Regions from separate parts of the Pseudomonas sp. S1_E05 genome, predicted to be linked through region 2. Evidence: riboswitches for the same ligand, from Rfam matches in the RefSeq annotation. Region 2 holds a riboswitch; each other region holds the start of a gene.
What was found. Region 2 has a riboswitch for cobalamin ahead of AB4N33_RS06790 (CbtB domain-containing protein). Riboswitches for the same ligand answer to the same signal wherever they lie in the genome.
Positions count from the first base shown of each region.

Region 1: another riboswitch for cobalamin. It lies ahead of AB4N33_RS08395 (ABC transporter substrate-binding protein); the one in region 2 lies ahead of AB4N33_RS06790 (CbtB domain-containing protein).
Region 3: another riboswitch for cobalamin. It lies ahead of cobO (cob(I)yrinic acid a,c-diamide adenosyltransferase); the one in region 2 lies ahead of AB4N33_RS06790 (CbtB domain-containing protein).

Region 1 is NZ_JBFRHM010000001.1:1,842,232-1,845,498, reverse strand. It holds gene AB4N33_RS08400 (FecCD family ABC transporter permease) at 1-278, opposite strand, end outside; gene AB4N33_RS08395 (ABC transporter substrate-binding protein) at 287-1,300, opposite strand; cobalamin riboswitch at 1,430-1,624, opposite strand; gene tspO (tryptophan-rich sensory protein TspO) at 1,737-2,180, shown strand; gene AB4N33_RS08385 (cupin domain-containing protein) at 2,303-2,800, shown strand; gene AB4N33_RS08380 (hypothetical protein) at 2,813-3,139, opposite strand.
Region 2 is NZ_JBFRHM010000001.1:1,456,715-1,459,981, reverse strand. It holds gene cobN (cobaltochelatase subunit CobN) at 1-138, opposite strand, end outside; gene cobW (cobalamin biosynthesis protein CobW) at 142-1,203, opposite strand; cobalamin riboswitch at 1,303-1,515, opposite strand; cobalamin riboswitch at 1,680-1,906, shown strand; gene AB4N33_RS06790 (CbtB domain-containing protein) at 2,025-2,219, shown strand; gene AB4N33_RS06785 (CbtA family protein) at 2,231-2,923, shown strand; gene AB4N33_RS06780 (cobalamin biosynthesis protein) at 2,920-3,267, shown strand, end outside.
Region 3 is NZ_JBFRHM010000001.1:2,982,421-2,985,687, forward strand. It holds gene AB4N33_RS13750 (cobyrinate a,c-diamide synthase) at 1-1,263, opposite strand, end outside; gene cobO (cob(I)yrinic acid a,c-diamide adenosyltransferase) at 1,260-1,871, opposite strand; cobalamin riboswitch at 1,955-2,169, opposite strand; gene AB4N33_RS13760 (hypothetical protein) at 2,324-2,908, shown strand; gene AB4N33_RS13765 (PQQ-dependent sugar dehydrogenase) at 2,977-3,267, shown strand, end outside.

The DNA of each region.
Region 1 (3,267 bases), 390 kb from region 2:
AGCAGATAAGGTTCCGCCAACGGATTGCGCAACAAGGATTGCAAGATGACTCCGCACGTCGCCAGCCCGGCGCCGCAAGCGGCGGCCACCAGCGCGCGGGTCAGGCGGTAGTTCCAGACGATGCCTTCATCGATGGGGTTCAGCGCATAACCCGCGCCCCACAGTTTATTGGCCAGCACCTGGAGCACCACGAGCGGGTCGATGGGCGTTTCACCAATGGCAACACCCGCCAGCACCGCCAGCGACAGCATCCCCAGCGCAAGCAGTGTACGTATCAAGGTTGCAGTCATTTCGGCAGATCGTAACCGTCGATGGCCGTGGCCAGTTGCTCGAGGCCGTCGAACATCCGAGCGCTGGCCTGCAGGGCCATGGCGTCGACGATGATGATGCGGTTGTGCTTCACCGCGTCCATGTTGCGGGTGACCGGATCGCTGCGCAGGAAGGCCAGTTTTTTCTCATGGTCATCCGCCGGGAAGCGGCGACGGTCCATGCGTGCGATCACCAGGAAAGTCGGGTTGGCCTTGGCGATGGTTTCCCAGCCCACGGTTGGCCATTCTTCATTGGAGTCCACCACGTTACGCACGCCCAGGGTGCTGAGCATGAAGTCCGGAATGCCCTTGTGCCCGGCCACAAACGGATCGACGTTCATGTCGGTGCTGGAAAACCACACCAGGGCACTGGCCTGTTTGCCACCTTTTTGCTGGACCTTGGCCACGGAGGCGGCCAGCTTGGCTTTAAGCTCGGTGACCCACTGCTCGCCACGGTCCTGCACGTCGAAAATCTGTGCCAGTTGCTCGATGCTCTTGTAAATGGTGTCAATGCGAAACGGCTCCAGGCGCGTGCCGTCGGCGCCTACCCGATTGTCCTTGCCCTCGCAGTCGGACGGGAGCAGATAGGTCGCGATCTTCAGTTCATGAAACTGTTCACGGGTGCCGACCGCGCCTTGTGGCCCGACCATCCATTCGAACTCCACGGTCACCAGTTCCGGACGCTTGCCGATCACGGCTTCAAAACTCGGCTCGTTGTTCGCCAGGCGTTCGACCTTGTCGTTTTGCGTCTTGTAAGCCGGCAGCACATCGTTGAACCACAGCGAAGTGGCGGCCACCTTGTTGCCCAGGCCCAAGGCATACAGCATCTCGGTGCCAGCCTGTCCAATCGTCACGGCGCGGGTTGGCGCGTGAGCAAAGGTGAGGGGAGTGCCGCAGTTGTCGATGGTCAGCGGGTACTGCGTCGGGGCGGCTTGTGCGAAGGCGCACAGGCCAAGGCTGGTGAACAGCGCAGTAAGGCGGGGCAACAGCATGGGGCAATCTCCATTTGAACCGTACTTGAAACGGGCGCGGTACGGGTCTGGAAACACACCATCGAACGCTGCTGTAAAAGCAGGGCAAGGCCGCTCGGCACGGATGTCCTCCCCGGACACCCCGCCGGTTAGTGATTTGTCTGGCCGGCAGGTCTCCTGACTGATGCGTCGTCGCCACGCTCCAGCCTTCCCGGATCAGGTCCAGTGACTATCGAGGAGCAGGCTCAGCACCTACAGTTGCGGGGGCAGTTTCGATTGACGCCCGTTGCGGCGTTTCGAATTCCCTATTAGTCCCGTTCGGGAACCGGCGGCGTATGGTAGTCGATCAGGCCGCCGAGGGGGAACGTGGTTTTTTTCACCTTGTACGCCGTGAACTTTTAACGGGTCAGCACCCGTCCAAGTTCCAAATACACCGACACAGGGACCGATCATGACCATGACCTTCTTCATCTTCCTCCTGGCCTGCGCGGCGGCCGCCAGCACCGGTGTGCTGTTCAAGCCGGGCGAGTGGTACCACTCGCTGGTCAAGCCAGGCTTCACGCCGCCCAACTGGTTGTTCCCGGTTGCCTGGACGATCATCTACCTGCTGCTCGCCTGGGCCGGCTACCGCTTGAGCCTGATCCCCGGCAGCCAGATCGTGTTGGCACTCTGGGCCGCGCAAATCGCGCTCAACACCTTGTGGACGCCGGTATTCTTCGGCGCGCATCACGTGTTGGCGGGGATGGTGATTCTGGTGGTGTTGTGGCTGGTGGTCGCGGCCATGGTCGTCATGGCCCTGCGCCTGGACCTGATTACCGGTTTGATCCTGTTTCCCTACCTCGCCTGGCTCTGCGTCGCCGCCGCGCTGAACTTCTCCATTCTGCGTAACAACCCTCGATAGTTTGTTACGCGGTGTAAGAACAGAAGTGCCCGGGACGTGATTTATCCGCGTCCCGGGCAAAAATTATCATCGCGTTCCAGTTCGCAGGCGGTGCGCCGCGACAGCTTTCAGGGAACGCACACATGAAAACCATCGGCTTACGCCACGCTCTCCACGCCTTGCTTCTCGCCGCGACGACCACCACCCTCTGCGCTCCCGCGAACGCCGAGGCGCTGGACAACAAGCAATTTTCGTCAATGCGCAGCGAAGATGTGCAATGGCAGGGTTTTCCCGCGTTCCCCGACGGCGCCAAACTGGCGGTGATCGTTGGCAACCCGAGTCAGTCGGGGCCTTATGTGGTCAGGGTCAAAGTACCGAACGGCTTGAAACTGATGCCGCATACCCACCCGGAAGATCGCATCTATACCGTCATTTCCGGCGTGTTCTATATCGGCCAGGGCAGCACCTTCGACGCCGACAAACTTGTGGCCTACGGGCCGGGCAGTGTGGTCGTGCTGCCGGCGAACACGCCGCACTTCCACTGGGCGAAGTCCGGTGAGTATGTGTCGCAGGTGTATGGGATCGGGCCTCTGGGGCTCAAGTACATCAATGACGCGGATGACCCGCGTCACGACAAGTAGCCCATTGGTGTGTCAGCTGAGCAACGAAAACCGCAGACGCGGCAGTTTAAAGGCCGTCACGCTGGATGGGGTGGACTCGCGACGTTGATCGACGATCATCTGGCCGATTTCCAAGCCCAGCTCTGCAGCATCCTCACGGGTCACGAACCTCAGCGCCGGCGTCTCGCGCGCCTCCCGGATTTCCTGGCCGTCGTACCAGACCGAAACGGTCGTGGTGTGATGGCTCTGCAGGCTTTGGGCCTCGCGGGGTTCCACTTTGATGGGGCCAAACGTTTCGACGAGGATTTCGTAGCCCAGGTAAGTCGCTTGTTTGATTACGGCTGAAGGTTGTGCGGTCATTGCTGCTTTCCATAGCTCTACATCGGACAATGGAAGGCAAAATACTCGAAAATTGGCGCAATGCCAAACTGATATCATGACAAAATGATTACAGTCAATAACCGAGGAAATTGCTGGGTTTCAGGGGA
Region 2 (3,267 bases):
CTGTTGCGCGGCCTCGGCGAGCAAGGCGAGGCTGGAGTCGCCACTGCACAGGATCACCAGCTCGGCGGGGGTTTGTCCAAGGTCGGCGATGTTGTCATCCGACACGAAACCGCCGGGCTGGGTCCTGAGCAGGTGCATGGGTTACACGCTGAGCGCGGCGCGCAGTTGCGCTTCGAGTTGCACGGCGTCCAGCGCCTGGCCGATCAGCACCAGGCGTGTGGTGCGCGCTTCATCGGCGCCCCACTGGCGGTCGAAGTGCTTGTCGAAACGTGTGCCCACACCTTGGATCAGCAGGCGCATGGGCTTGTTGGGGATGGCCGCAAAGCCCTTGACGCGCAGGATGTCGTGCTTGATCACCAACTGGGTCAGCGCATCCAGCAACAGGCTCTCGTCGGCCTGGGGCAATTCGATGGAGATGGAGTCGAACGCGTCGTGATCGTGATCGTCCTCGCCTTCGTGGTGGTGATCGTGGTGACTGTGACGGCTGTCGATGTGTTCTTCGGAACCGGCACCCAGGCCGATCAGCACATCGAGCGGCAAGCGACCGCTGCTGGCTTCGATGATCTTGACCGCCGGCGGCAATTCTTCGGCGACTTCCAGGCGCACGCGAGCCAGGTCTTCAGGGTTGATCAGGTCGGCCTTGTTGAGAATCACCAGGTCGGCGCTGGCCAGTTGGTCGGCGAACAGCTCGTGCAGGGGCGACTCGTGGTCCAGGTTCGGATCGAGTTTACGCTGGGCGTCGACTTGATCCGGGAATGCGGCGAAAGTGCCGGCAGCGACGGCCGGGCTGTCGACCACGGTGATCACCGCGTCGACTGTGCAGGCGCTGCGGATTTCCGGCCACTGAAAGGCTTGCACCAATGGTTTGGGCAGTGCCAGGCCAGAGGTTTCGATGAGGATGTGGTCGAGATCGCCCCGGCGCGCCACCAGTTCGCGCATCACCGGGAAGAACTCCTCCTGCACGGTGCAGCACAGGCAGCCGTTGGCCAGTTCGAAGACACGACCGACGGCTTCTTCCTCGGTGCAGCCGATGGAGCACTGCTTGAGGATTTCGCCATCGATGCCCAGCTCGCCGAACTCGTTGACGATTACGGCGATACGACGGCCCTGGGCGTTGTCGAGCATGTGGCGCAGCAAGGTGGTCTTGCCCGAGCCGAGAAAGCCGGTGACGATGGTGACGGGGAGTTTGGCCAGTGTTTTCATCGGATGCCCTTTGGCAAGGTGGCGGGCATACGGGACGACAAGCGCTGCAACAGCGGTGCGCGCAAGAGTTTCGCCACCGGATCACCCCGCCCGGTTGTAGTGAGAATCTGGATCGAGGCAGGTCTCCTGGCTGACAGTGTGCCGGGCGGTTGGCCCGGCATTCGCTGCGCCTTCCCGCGAACCCATTGTGCAGGGCTTGCAGTGGCGTGGCAGCGAACATCACCATTCACAGTTGCGGGGGCAGCCGCGGCATTGACCGCGTTCCCTTCTTAGCTTCGACAATGGCGAAGAACCTCGAAGCGACAAGGCTACGCATGGTCTGTGGGCGGGTCAAATTCTTGTGGCGGCAATCGGGACGCCATCGCGGGCAAGCCCGCTCCCACAATGGGCCGGTGTCCGCAGTCCCCTGTGGGAGCGGGCTTGCTCGCGATGGGCGCGACCCGGTCTCGATTGACGGCAAAGCCGCCCCATGCTCTCCTACACGCCTTGTTACGGGTGCCCTTCACAGGGTGAAACGGGAAACCGGTGAATCATGTGCTTTACTCAAGCCCATGTCAGTCCGGTGCTGCCCCCGCAACGGTAAGCGAGCGAAGAATCAGATCCACTGTGCCGATCATCGGCATGGGAAGGCGATTCTTGCAGGTTTCGGCAGATGCCCAAGCCCCTCGCGAGCCCGGAGACCGGCCCGCAACACACAGTGACGATACGATCACGAAAACAACAAACCCGCGGTGGGCGGGCGCTGTTTGAACCTCTGCGTGCACGCTACGCAGGGTGTCTGCATGCGCTCTCGTCACCCTGACAGAACAGAGGGAAGCGCCATGTCGATCATCAGCAGCACCGGCCACGCACCGGCCAGCAGCCACACAACCACCCTGACCCAACGCCTGACCGTCGCCGTCTGCGCATCAATCCTGGGCGCGTGCCTGGTCTACTTCGCCGGTTTCTCGCACATCGAAGCGGTCCACAACGCCGCCCACGATACCCGCCACAGCGCCGCGTTCCCTTGCCATTGAGACCTGACGACATGATCAAGCGTATCGCGCAAACCGCAGGTTTTTCCGGACTGCTGGCCGCCCTGCTGCTCACGCTGCTGCAAAGTTTCTGGGTTTCGCCGCTGATTTTGCAGGCCGAAACCTACGAGAAATCCGAGCCTGCCGCCGTTGAAGTGCATGAACACGCTGCCGGCACGGCCGCGCACAACCACGACACCGAAGCCTGGGAGCCGGAAGACGGCTGGCAGCGCGTGCTGTCGACCACCGGTGGCAACCTTGTCGTCGCCGTCGGTTTTGCACTGATGCTCGCCGGCCTCTACACCCTGCGCGCACCGACCAAAACTGCACAGGGCCTGCTCTGGGGCCTGGCGGGCTACGCCACTTTCGTGCTGGCGCCAACCCTCGGCCTGCCCCCTGAACTGCCGGGCACCGCCGCGGCGGATCTCGCGCAACGGCAAATGTGGTGGATCGGCACCGCCGCTTCGACCGCTGTCGGCATTGCCCTGATCGTGTTCAGCCGCCATTGGCTGATGAAATTGCTGGGCGTGGCGATCATCGCCGTTCCGCATGTGATCGGCGCACCGCAGCCGGAGGTGCATTCGATGCTCGCGCCAGAAGCGTTGGAAACGCAATTCAAGATGGCTTCGCAACTGACTAACGTCGCGTTTTGGTTGGCCCTTGGCTTGCTCAGCGCCTGGCTGTTCCGTCGTCAGAACCAGGCATGATCATTGAAAGCACAGCGCCGACCCTGGTGGTCGGCCTGGGCTGTCAGCGCGGCTGCCCGGTCGAAACGCTGCGCGCTTTGCTCGACCAGGTCCTCCAGGCTCATCAAATCGAACTGCGTCAAATACAGGCCCTGGCCAGCATCGACCTGAAACGTGACGAGCCCGGCCTGATCGAACTGGCTGCACAACTCGACCTGCCGCTGACGTATTTCAACAGTGAACAACTGGCGCCCTACGAGCCGTGCTTAAGCCACCGTTCGCAGATCGCCTTCGAACGCACCGGCTGCTACGGCGTGGCCGAGAGCACCGCCCTCGCCCTCGCCGAACAACTCGCTCAGGCACCG
Region 3 (3,267 bases), 1.5 Mb from region 2:
ATTTGACGGAAAATAAAAATGCACATAAGAAGCCGTCATCCGCCCCTCACGATAAACGGCCTCCGCGCCGCGCCCCCCGTTCGGGCTCAGGCCGCGAGCAATCGGAGCCAGCTCGGTGGTGGTCAGCGAATGGTGATAGGTGTGCCCGCGCAGCGAGCCTTCCGGTAATTCAACCGCCTGCAAGGCGAGCGCCGCCAGGCGTTTCTGCATCACCGCATCCCCCGCCAGCAAGCCGGCCAACTCGGCGCGAGTGCCCTCGACATCGGTCAACGAATCAAGCAGGTAGAGCATGCCGCCGCATTCGGCCAGCAACGGTTTGCCGGCTGCATGGTGGGCGCGGATCGCTTCTAGCATCGACGTGTTCTGCGCCAGCGCCACGTGGTGCAGTTCCGGGTAACCGCCGGGCAAGTAGAGGCTGTCGGCGAGCGGCAGTTGCGTGTCGCGAATCGGCGAGAAGAATGCCAACTCGGCGCCCATCGCCCGCAGCAGGTCCAGGCTGGCGCCATAGGTGAACGCAAAGGCTTCATCACGCGCCACGGCAATGCGCACGCCGGCCAGCCAAGGATCGACCGCGATCACTTCGGGGGCCGCAAACGCCACGGCGGGCGGCAGCGCGACTTCGCAACTGCTGGCCAGGGCATCGGCAGCAGCATCGAGACGCAGATCCAGATCGTTCAATTCACTGGCCTGAACCAGGCCCAGGTGTCGGCTCGGCAGCTCGATTCCGGTTTCCCGGGACAGCGCGCCGTACCAGCGCAAACCTTCGGTCAGGCTGCCTTCGAGCAATTGCGCATGGCGCAGGGTGCCGACCCGGTTGGCCAGCACACCGGCAAACGGCAGGTCCGGTTGATAGCGGGCCAGGCCCAGTGCCAGGGCGCCAAAGGTCTGCGCCATGGCCGTGCCGTCAATCACCGCGAGTACAGGCACACCGAAGTGACGCGCCAGGTCGGCGCTGGACGGGGTACCGTCGAACAGGCCCATGACCCCTTCAATGAGAATCAGGTCAGCCTCGGCGGCGGCTTCCCACAACAGTCGCCGGCTTTCCTGCTCGCCGACCATCCACATGTCCAATTGATACACCGGCGCACCGCTGGCGCGCTCGAGGATCATCGGGTCGAGAAAGTCCGGGCCACACTTGAAGACGCGCACCTTGCGCCCCTGGTTGCGATGCAACCTCGCCAGGGCGGCGGTGACGGTGGTCTTGCCCTGACCGGAGGCCGGCGCGGCAATCAATACCGCCGGGCAATGACGTGGCTCACTCACAGTTCAACGCCCTTCTGCGCCTTGATACCGGCCTGGAAGGCGTGCTTGATCATGCCCATTTCGGTAACGGTGTCGGCCAACTCGATCATCTCGGGTTTGGCGCCGCGGCCGGTCACCACCACGTGCTGCATCGGCGGACGCGCTTGCAGGTCGCTGAGGACCTGATCGAGGTCGAGGTAGCCGTGCTTGAGAGCGATGTTCAACTCATCCAGCACCACCAGACCAATCGACGGATCGCGCAGCAACTCGCGGGACACCGCCCAGGCCGCTTCGGCGGCAGCGATGTCACGCTGGCGGTCCTGGGTTTCCCAGGTAAAGCCTTCGCCCATCACGTGGAAACGCACCTGCTCCGGGAAGCGGCGGAAAAACAATTCTTCACCGGTACTGTTGCGACCCTTGATGAACTGCACCACGCCGCACTGCATGCCATGGCCCATGGAACGGGCGAGCATGCCAAACGCCGAGCTGCTTTTGCCTTTCCCATTGCCGGTGAGCACCAGCAGCAGGCCGCATTCGTTTGGCGAGTTGGCGATGCGTTCGTCGATCACGGCTTTTTTACGCAACATGCGCGCCAAATGGCGTTCGTCACGATCTGGGGTATCGGTCATGGGGGAGCTCTCCGTTGAGGCGGGATAACGGCGGGCAGGCACAAGAAACAGATGGCAAGAAGCCCGACATCGCCCACCGTGATGTCGCTGGATTGAATCAGGCCGGTCTCCGGGCTCATGAGCGGCATCACGCCGGACTGCGCGCCTTCCCATGTCGCGATCGACACAGTGGCTCAAGGCGCAGCTTTCACTCATTTACCGTTGCGGGGGCAGCGCCGGGATCGTGCACGCACTCACCGGCTTCCCTGTTTCACTCTGCCGACCTGGGTCACAGAGCACCTGAAACAAGCCGCGAAGGTTAGAGGGTTGGGGGTGGAGCGTCAATTAAAGCCGGGACGCTGGCGGATGAATAACTGCCGTCGATCAATAAAATGACGCCAATCTTGTGCCAGACTCCCAGCAGTGATATCAAAGAGCCACAACCCCACATCACAAGAACAAGGGTGAGCACCATGCAAGGCATGATTATCAGCAATCCGCGACTGGAATTCCTGCGCCCGCTGCTGGAACGCTGGTTTGACTGTATAGACCGCTACAACGCCGTACGGGGCGATAACGACACGCCTTACTGGTACGACGAAAAAGCCAATCTGGGTTTGCTCGCGGCCGCCGCCTGGATGGCCGAAATGGTCACCCTGCAAGACACCCAGACCCGCAAGCAGCTTGAGGAAGGCGAACGCAACGCCCGCGCCAATCTGCTCATCGCCTCCAGCGAAACGCGCGCGTATCTTCAGGCCACTCAACGCTGGCCACGGGTCAACAGCCTCAACCTGACCCAGGCGCTGGCGGAAATCACCAGCGACGCCAAGCGCATCAGCTACAGCAGCGACCTGAAACTGGGCTGCCTGTTCGTGGCCCCGCAAAAAGCCCAGCACGGCGCCACGCCGGAAGAGCTGCAGGACATGGTCGATGACCTGCAAAAAGAACATTCCTGCGCGGTCGCCTGGTACTTCCCCTACGCCTACCGCAAATTACGCAACGAAGCGGGCAACTATCATCCGGGCATCGCGGTGTTGTTCAAGGAAGCTCACGGCTGACCGGTTGAACCATCTCGGGCTTGCGCTTCTCTACTGATCAGGTCACTGCATTCTTAGGGAAGTTCAGCATGCGCAAGCCCCAGCTCGCTCTCGTCATCACCATGGCCGCCGGGCTCGCTGCCTGCGGTGAAACTTCCACCCTACAGGTCTCCGACGGCACCGGCCCATCCCCGCAACTGCCAGAACCGAACAAGACACTGTTCCCGACAATGAACATCGCCCCGGCCATCGGCTGGCCGGCCGGCGCCAAACCGACGGCAGCAGCGGGCACTCAGGTGGCTGCATTTGCCGAAGGCCTCGATCACCCACGCTGGCTCTACTTACTGCCCAACGGCGACGTGCTGGTGGCCGAAACCAAT